DNA from 2 places in the Roseateles sp. NT4 genome. Region 1 is predicted to be linked to the other one. Evidence: predicted binding sites of a transcription regulator. Region 1 holds the regulator's gene; the other holds the start of a gene.
The links. Region 1 encodes FliA, which starts transcription of late flagellar genes. Its sites were predicted from a motif close to CTAAAGTTTNNNNNNNNNNNGCCGNTA; they were not measured.

Region 1 (3,389 bases):
TGCTGCGGCGGGTTCGTACCTTCGATGGGGCGGTAGCTCTGGTCGAAGAGGTCGGCGGCACTGATCTGGCCGCTCTTCAGCGCGTCCTCGAGCAGGCCGGCAATCTCGTCGGCGGCCGCCTGGGCGGCGCGGATGAAAGGCATGTCGTCGACCTCGACACCGCTCTCGGCAATCTGCTCGACCAGCTCCTCCGACATGCGCAGGAAGCGGTCACTGCCGTCGAAGGCGACCTTGAGGCCGTGCGAGGCCTCCGACACCTCGCGCTCCAGCTCATGGGCCTGCTCGTTGAGCAGCCTCATCTGCTGGCCGCTCTCGCCGGCCGACACCGAGATGCGCTGCACGTCCTGCTCAACCTCGTGGAAGGCGGCGTGGATTTGGCTGGGCTTGGCGGCGTTCTCGGTCAGCTCGGCGCTGAAACGGTCGATGCGCTCCTGCAGGCTGGAGATGGCGCTGACGATGGCCTTGGACGAGGCTTCGACCTGGCCGGCCAGGGCCTTGACAGCCTCGGCGACGACCGCAAAGCCGCGGCCGGCATCGCCGGCATGCTTGGCCTCGACGGCGGCGTTGAAAGCCACCAGGCGGGTCTGCAATGAAATCTTGGTGATCTCGGCGGCCGCGTCGGACACCTGGGCCAGCGTGGACGCCATGCCGACGACCTCGCCACCGACGACGCCCAGCGCGCCGCGGGCGCGCTGCACGGCGGCGGCGCTCTGGGCGGTGGCATTGGCGATGGCGGCCTGGGCCTGGCCGATCTGGTTGAGCTGCTGGGCCAGGGCCTGCATGGCCTGACTCTGGGCCTGCACGATGCGCTGGGTGTCCTCGAGGGCGCCACGCACTTCGGCGGCATCCTTGCCGACCGTGGAAATCGAGCGGGCCAGCCGTTTGACGACGTTCAATGCCGCGCTGTCATCGCGCCGGTAGGGCTCGTCGCGAGGTGTGGCGGTGGACGAGCCACCGCTCTTGGGCCACTTGAACATGCGTTGTCCCCGCTTTATTGGCCGGGGCTCGGCAAGAAGTGGCCCCGTGGATTACCAGTCCCGCAGCTTAACGCGCAACCTTGCAATCGACTGACTGTGCAATTGGCAGACGCGCGACTCCGTGACCTTGAGCACGGCCGCAATCTCCTTGAGATTCATGTCGTGCTCGTAGTACATGCTCATGACGAACTGCTCGCGCTCGGGCAGGTTTTTGATCGCTTCCACCAGCGCCTCGCGCATGCGGTGGTCCTGCAGCATCGCGACCGGGTTGGCGTTCTCGTCGGCCACGTGGCGGTCGAGGTAGTCGTTGTCGCCATCGTCGCCGGACATGTCTTCCAGATAGACCAGCTGGGTGCCGCGCACCTTGCCGAGCAGTTCCTGGTATTCGGCCAGCGGCAGGCCCATCTCGGCAGCGATCTCGTCCTCGCGCGGCGCGCGGCCGAGACGCTGCTCGACCTTGTGCACGGCGACCTCGATCTCGCGCTGCTGGCGGCGCGTGCCGCGGCTCATCCAGTCGCCGCCGCGCAGCTCGTCGAGCATGGCGCCGCGGATGCGCTGGGTGGCGAAGGTCTCGAACTGCACGCCCTGCTCGGCATCGAAGCGCGACAGCGCATCGTTCAAGCCGATCAGCCCGACCTGGATCAAGTCGTTGACTTCCACGTTGGCCGGCAGCTTGGCAATCATCTGGTGCGCCAGGCGTCGGACCAACGGGCTGTACTGCTTGATCAGCGTGTTGTTGTCGAGGCGGCCTTTGGGCGTGTACATATCAGCTCCCGGCGGAGTCAATGCGCTGCGATGAGGGGGTTAGACACCTTGCGCGCCGGGCGCAGCGGGGTCGCGTCGGAGGCGGCCGCGTCGACGGCCGCTCCGGGAGGCGCCGCGAGCAGCAGCTCGCGGGCGAGATGGCGCAACTCAGGCGTCAGCGGTGCGTTCTGGGAGGCTCTCGGGTCCAGGCAGGCCCAGTCGCGCAGCACCGCGCCGAGGAAGCCGTCGGCGCAGGAGTGAAGCTGTTGCGCGATGCGGGTGGCCACGCGCAGCTGAGGGTGGCAGGCCATGAGCAGACTGTAGACCATCAGGCCGGCCCGTTGTGTGAGCCATTTCATGCCGGCATAGGCTTCCGTCACGCTGGCCGGCTCGGTATCAGCCAGCAGCAGCGGGCGCACCTCGCGCAGGGCCACGACGCGGGCCAGTTCGGCCGCCGGTGCATGCAGCAGGATGACGTCGGCATCCGGCGCGGCATCAGCCACGGCTTCCAGGAAGGAGGCCGCCGAACCATGGGCGTTGATGTGGCGCAGCGGCAGGCCGCGGGCGGCCAGGTAGGACACCTTGGGCGACAGGCGCTCGATGCAGTTGGAGAGGTCCACGCCCGCCAGCTCGGAGGGCTTGGGCGAATGCTCGCCGGCATCGACGACCAGGGTGTGCAGATTCAGCTCGGCAAAGGCCGAGCACAGGCCTTCGAGCAGAGCGCCGGCACCCATCACGCGCGGGTTGCTGACCACCGGCACGAAGCGGGTCTTGGACGCCGCGAACAGGCGGCGCAGGCCATGGGCTTGGTCGACCATCATCAGTGGACAGCCCTCATGCCTTCGGTCAGCGGCGCGCCGGCAAAGATGAGGTTGACGTCGGTGTTGTCCATGCGCCAGGCACCCGAGGCGGCGCCCTTCAGCGCGCGCTGCACCAGGGCCACGCTGGGCAGGCGATGCCAGTCTTCCGGCACGCGCTGGCCGTTGGCCACGCCCAGCACCTTGAGCTTGTGGCGGATCAGGGTGTCCAGGGCCGGGGCCAGCTTCACGGCTTCGTCGATCTTGCTGAGCACGACGCCTTCGCAGGCGGCGCCCTTCCAGGCGTTGACGACGTCTTCGATGGTCTCGCCCTGCTGGGCAGCATTGATGACGAGCAGCTTCTTGATGCTGGGATGGGCCAGCATCTCCAGCAGCTCTTGCGTGCGGCTGTCGCGCTGGGCCATGCCGGCGGTGTCGATGAGGACCAGCTTCTTGCTGGACAGCAGGTCCAGCAGGTCGTCCAGCGAGGCGCGGTCGTGGGCGGTGTGCACGGGCACGCCGAGGATGCGGCCGTAGGCACGCAGCTGTTCGTGGGCGCCGATGCGGTAGGCGTCCAGCGTGATCAGGCCGAGCTGGCTGGCGCCGAACTTGGTGGCGAAGTGGGCGGCCAGCTTGGCGGTCGTCGTCGTCTTGCCGACGCCGGTGGAGCCGATCAGCGCAAACACGCCACCGCGGTCCTCGATGGCCCGGGCGGCCTCGTCGGTCTGCAGATTGCGCGACAGCACATGGGCGGCCCAGGCGGTCTCGTCGGCGACGTCGGTGCCGCGGAAGTCGGACGGGCAGCTCTCGGCCAGCTTGCGCACCAGGGCGGGCGAGAAACCCAGCTCCAGCAGCTTCTGCGTCAGGCGGG
Region 2 (3,389 bases), 130 kb from region 1:
CTGCCTACAACTTCTCGTTCGTCGGCGCCAACGTCGACTACGTGACCGGCAACAACCGCGACGAGGCCAGCGGCGCCTACGTGTCCTACGTCCAGAACGCCCCGGCCCACGACGTGGCCGTGGCCACGCCCTGGTTCACCCAGTACACCTGGATCGACTGGAACCAAGGCGTTGCCGGCCAATGGAGCCTGGCCGACATCGACATCGGTGGTGGCTGCGCCTATTCGTGCAATGAATCGCTGGCCTACCGCGTTCACGTCAACGCCAACACCGTTCCCGAGCCGGCATCGCTGGCCCTGGTCGGCCTGGGCCTGGCCGCTGCCGGCCTGCGTCGCCGCAAGCAAGCCGCCTGAGCGAGCTTCACCCCCTCTGAGCCCCGGCCCTGCCGGGGCTTTTTTTCGCCGGCTCGACGCTACTTCGACCGACCGTCGAACTCCGTGATGGTCACGGCCTTCAGGTCGATGTCTTCCAGACAGCGGATATTGATGGCCGCCATCGCCGAGCCGTCCGGCCCCTTGCCCTCGCCATAGGGGTGCATGCCGCAGGTCGGGCAGAAGCGGTGCCGGATGACGTGTTGGTTGAAGGTATAGCTGCTGGCGTTCTCATCCGGCGTCAGCAGCTTCAGCGCCGTGCGCGGCACGAACCACAGCAGCGAACCCTTGCGCTGGCAGATCGAGCAATTGCAAGACAGCGCCGAGGCCGGCTCGACCTCGACCTCGAACTTGATGCGTCCGCAATGGCAGCTTCCGTGATGCGTCATGGCCCTGTCTCCTTGTGTGCCGCATGCTGCCAGAAAGCCCTCGCGACCCCATGAGAGAATGCGCGCCGCTCGACGGCGTGGCCACACGCCGAGCAGCAGTCTCTCCGTAGTTCAATGGATAGAACGGCCGCCTCCTAAGCGGCAGATACAGGTTCGATTCCTGTCGGAGGGACCAGCACGGCCGAGGCCCGGCAGGCGCTACTCGTCGTCTCCCACCGTGAGGTTGAACTGGGCGGCCACCGTGTCCTGCCACTCCTCCCGGTTGCTGCTCTTCACTTTGGCGGCAGCAGCGCTTCCGAAGTCTTCCTCGAACCGCTTGGCCTGGGCTTCACGCTTGCGCTGAGCACGTTCTTCGACGCGCCGGAACCTTGCGACAAAGCGCTTGGGCATCTTCTCCAGCAGCGCAGCAAAGCCCGCCGGCTTGTTGGCCTTCACAGGGCCGTCCGAGCGGCGTCGCGCTCGATACCCTCCCCGTCTTCTTCATCGGCCACCGGCACTGTGATGTGCGTCATGGCGGCGCTCGCCGGTTGCAAGGCGTCGGGGCTGGGCGGGGTAGCGGTTGGGGCTGTCATGGTGGCTCCTGTTTCGATGGAGCCAGTCTCGAAGCCATGCCGCAAGGCGGCTATCGCCCCTTGGTGGGGCCAAAGGGGGATGGGTGACGAAGCATCCCCCCAGCTCCCCCAAAAGAGGGAGGCCGCCCGGGATCAGGCGTAGGTGTTCAGATGGCGCCCCACGCCGCCTTCGGCGGCCAGCGCTGGCGGCTGCGGCAGCGCGTTGAGCAGGGCCATGGCGCCGTCCTGTTGAACATCCAGGGCCTTGCGCAGCACCAGCAGGTTGACTGCATCGGCCGTTTCGCCCTGGGTCTGGGTAACGGCCGTGTTGACGGCCGTGGAGTTGGCGATGTTCATGTCGCGTGTATCGGCAGGCCCGCTCAGGACTTGAGACCCGGGTTTGTATCCGTCTGCAAGTCGACGCGGCCGCGCAGTCTGACCTTGCTTCGGCCACCCGCATCGCAAGAATCGTGGGTTCGCTTCACCGAGGAATCCCGATGCCCGCTCCTGCCCTCCGCGCCCTGGGCGCCGCCTGCCTGCTGGGCATTGCCGCCGCGGCCTTGGCCGCCGACCAGGTCGTCACCCTGCCGCTGAAGGAAGCCTGGTTCGAGGGCGAGATCGTGCACTACGTCAGCACCGACATCTCCGACCCCGGCATCGCCAAGAAGCAGGGCATCAACTATGTGCCCGCCCTGGCCGACACGCTCAAGCCCGGCATGCCGGTCGAGAAGGCCTACAAATTCCCCAATGACGAGCAGGCCACCGTGCTGCCCTCCATCCCGCGGCCGGTGGGCGGCGCCAACGCCGACGCGAGCTACAGCCCGCTGTGGGTGCTGACCATGGTGCGCTGGAAGCCCGGCGTCGCGCCGCACACGTTGACCTCCGAGGAGGCCGTGCTGGCCGCCGAGGAAAAGGGCGAGGTCGAGCTGACCCGCACCAGGATCGTCGCGAACTGGCCCGTCGTGCGGGCCCGCGGCGCCGCGCTGCAGGGCGTACGCTGATGCTTGGCCCAGCTTGCGCAAGACTTGCCAGCGGCTGACATGGTGCTGTAAGCCCTGAGCAGGCGCCGATGGCCGCGATCCTCGCGGCTAGAGTGGCGCGGCCTTGCCGGCCCGACGCACAGGGCCTGTCCATGCCTTTCACCCGCCTCGACGCCCTCCGCCGCTCCTGCGCCCCGCTCTGCCTGGTCTGCATCTCCTTTGCGGCCCACGCGGGCGGCAGCTTGCTGCTGCTGGAAGCGCCCCCGGCCGAGACCACCTGGTCGGGCGGCCTGTCGGTGCGAGGCTGGCCGCGGGCGCCTGGCAGTGCACGCCAGCGCGAGACCCTGCTGCCGGCCCTGGACTACGAGTCCCCCAGCGGCGTCTTCGTGGCCACCGACACCGGCATCGGCTGGAACGCCGCGCGGCAGCTGCTGGGCACCGAAGCCGCCAAGGACTGGCAACTGGGGGCACGGCTGTGGCCGCAGTCGGGCCGTTCGCGGCGCGAGTCGCCACCGGGCGTTGATCGCCTCGGCTCGCGGCTGATCACCCAGCTGTTCGCCAATGTGCAGGCCACGCCCGAGCTGCTGCTGCAGTCCGGCCTGTCCTGGGGCAGTGGCCGCCACCACAACGGTGACCAGCTCGAGCTGGGAGCCACCAGCGGCATCCCCGTTGGCCAGGACCTGCTGGCCATCAGCCTGGCCACCACCTATGCCAACGCCGCCCACCTGCGTGGCAGCTTCGGCATCGGACCTGGCGAGGCCCAGGCCAGCGGCCTGCCCGAGTTCCACCCCCACAGCGGCTGGCAGGACTGGAGCATCGCGCTGAGCGCCGAGCACAAGTTCTCGGACCATTGGTCGGTCAACGGCCAGTGGCTGCACACGCGGCTCATCGGCCAGGCTGCCAAGTCACCCCTCACTCACAGCCGCGACCAGCCATCCTTCATCGTCAGCGTCTGGCACCAGTTCTGAGGCATGTCCGAGATCGTGCTTTACGTGCTGCCCATCTTTCTGCTGCTGATGCTGGCGGAGTGGGCCTGGGGCCGCCGGCGAGGCCACAACACCTACGGCCTGGCCGACACCCTCAGCAGCCTCAGCCAGG

Region 2: the regulator FliA is predicted to act here: its motif matches at 1,677-1,703, upstream of ACS5PN_RS22565 (YjfB family protein).

What each region holds. Positions count from the first base shown of each region.
Region 1 covers NZ_JBPZGZ010000003.1:651,125-654,513, reverse strand. The annotation lists gene ACS5PN_RS21945 (methyl-accepting chemotaxis protein) at 1-977, opposite strand, end outside; gene ACS5PN_RS21940 (RNA polymerase sigma factor FliA) at 1,029-1,742, opposite strand; gene ACS5PN_RS21935 (MinD/ParA family ATP-binding protein) at 1,760-2,542, opposite strand; gene flhF (flagellar biosynthesis protein FlhF) at 2,542-3,389, opposite strand, start outside.
Region 2 covers NZ_JBPZGZ010000003.1:776,828-780,216, reverse strand. The annotation lists gene ACS5PN_RS22590 (PEP-CTERM sorting domain-containing protein) at 1-353, shown strand, start outside; gene ACS5PN_RS22585 (GFA family protein) at 413-760, opposite strand; tRNA gene ACS5PN_RS22580 (tRNA-Arg) at 861-935, shown strand; gene ACS5PN_RS22575 (hypothetical protein) at 959-1,195, opposite strand; gene ACS5PN_RS22570 (hypothetical protein) at 1,192-1,332, opposite strand; gene ACS5PN_RS22565 (YjfB family protein) at 1,465-1,668, opposite strand; gene ACS5PN_RS22560 (DUF7482 domain-containing protein) at 1,809-2,312, shown strand; gene ACS5PN_RS22555 (MipA/OmpV family protein) at 2,444-3,259, shown strand; gene ACS5PN_RS22550 (sterol desaturase family protein) at 3,263-3,389, shown strand, end outside.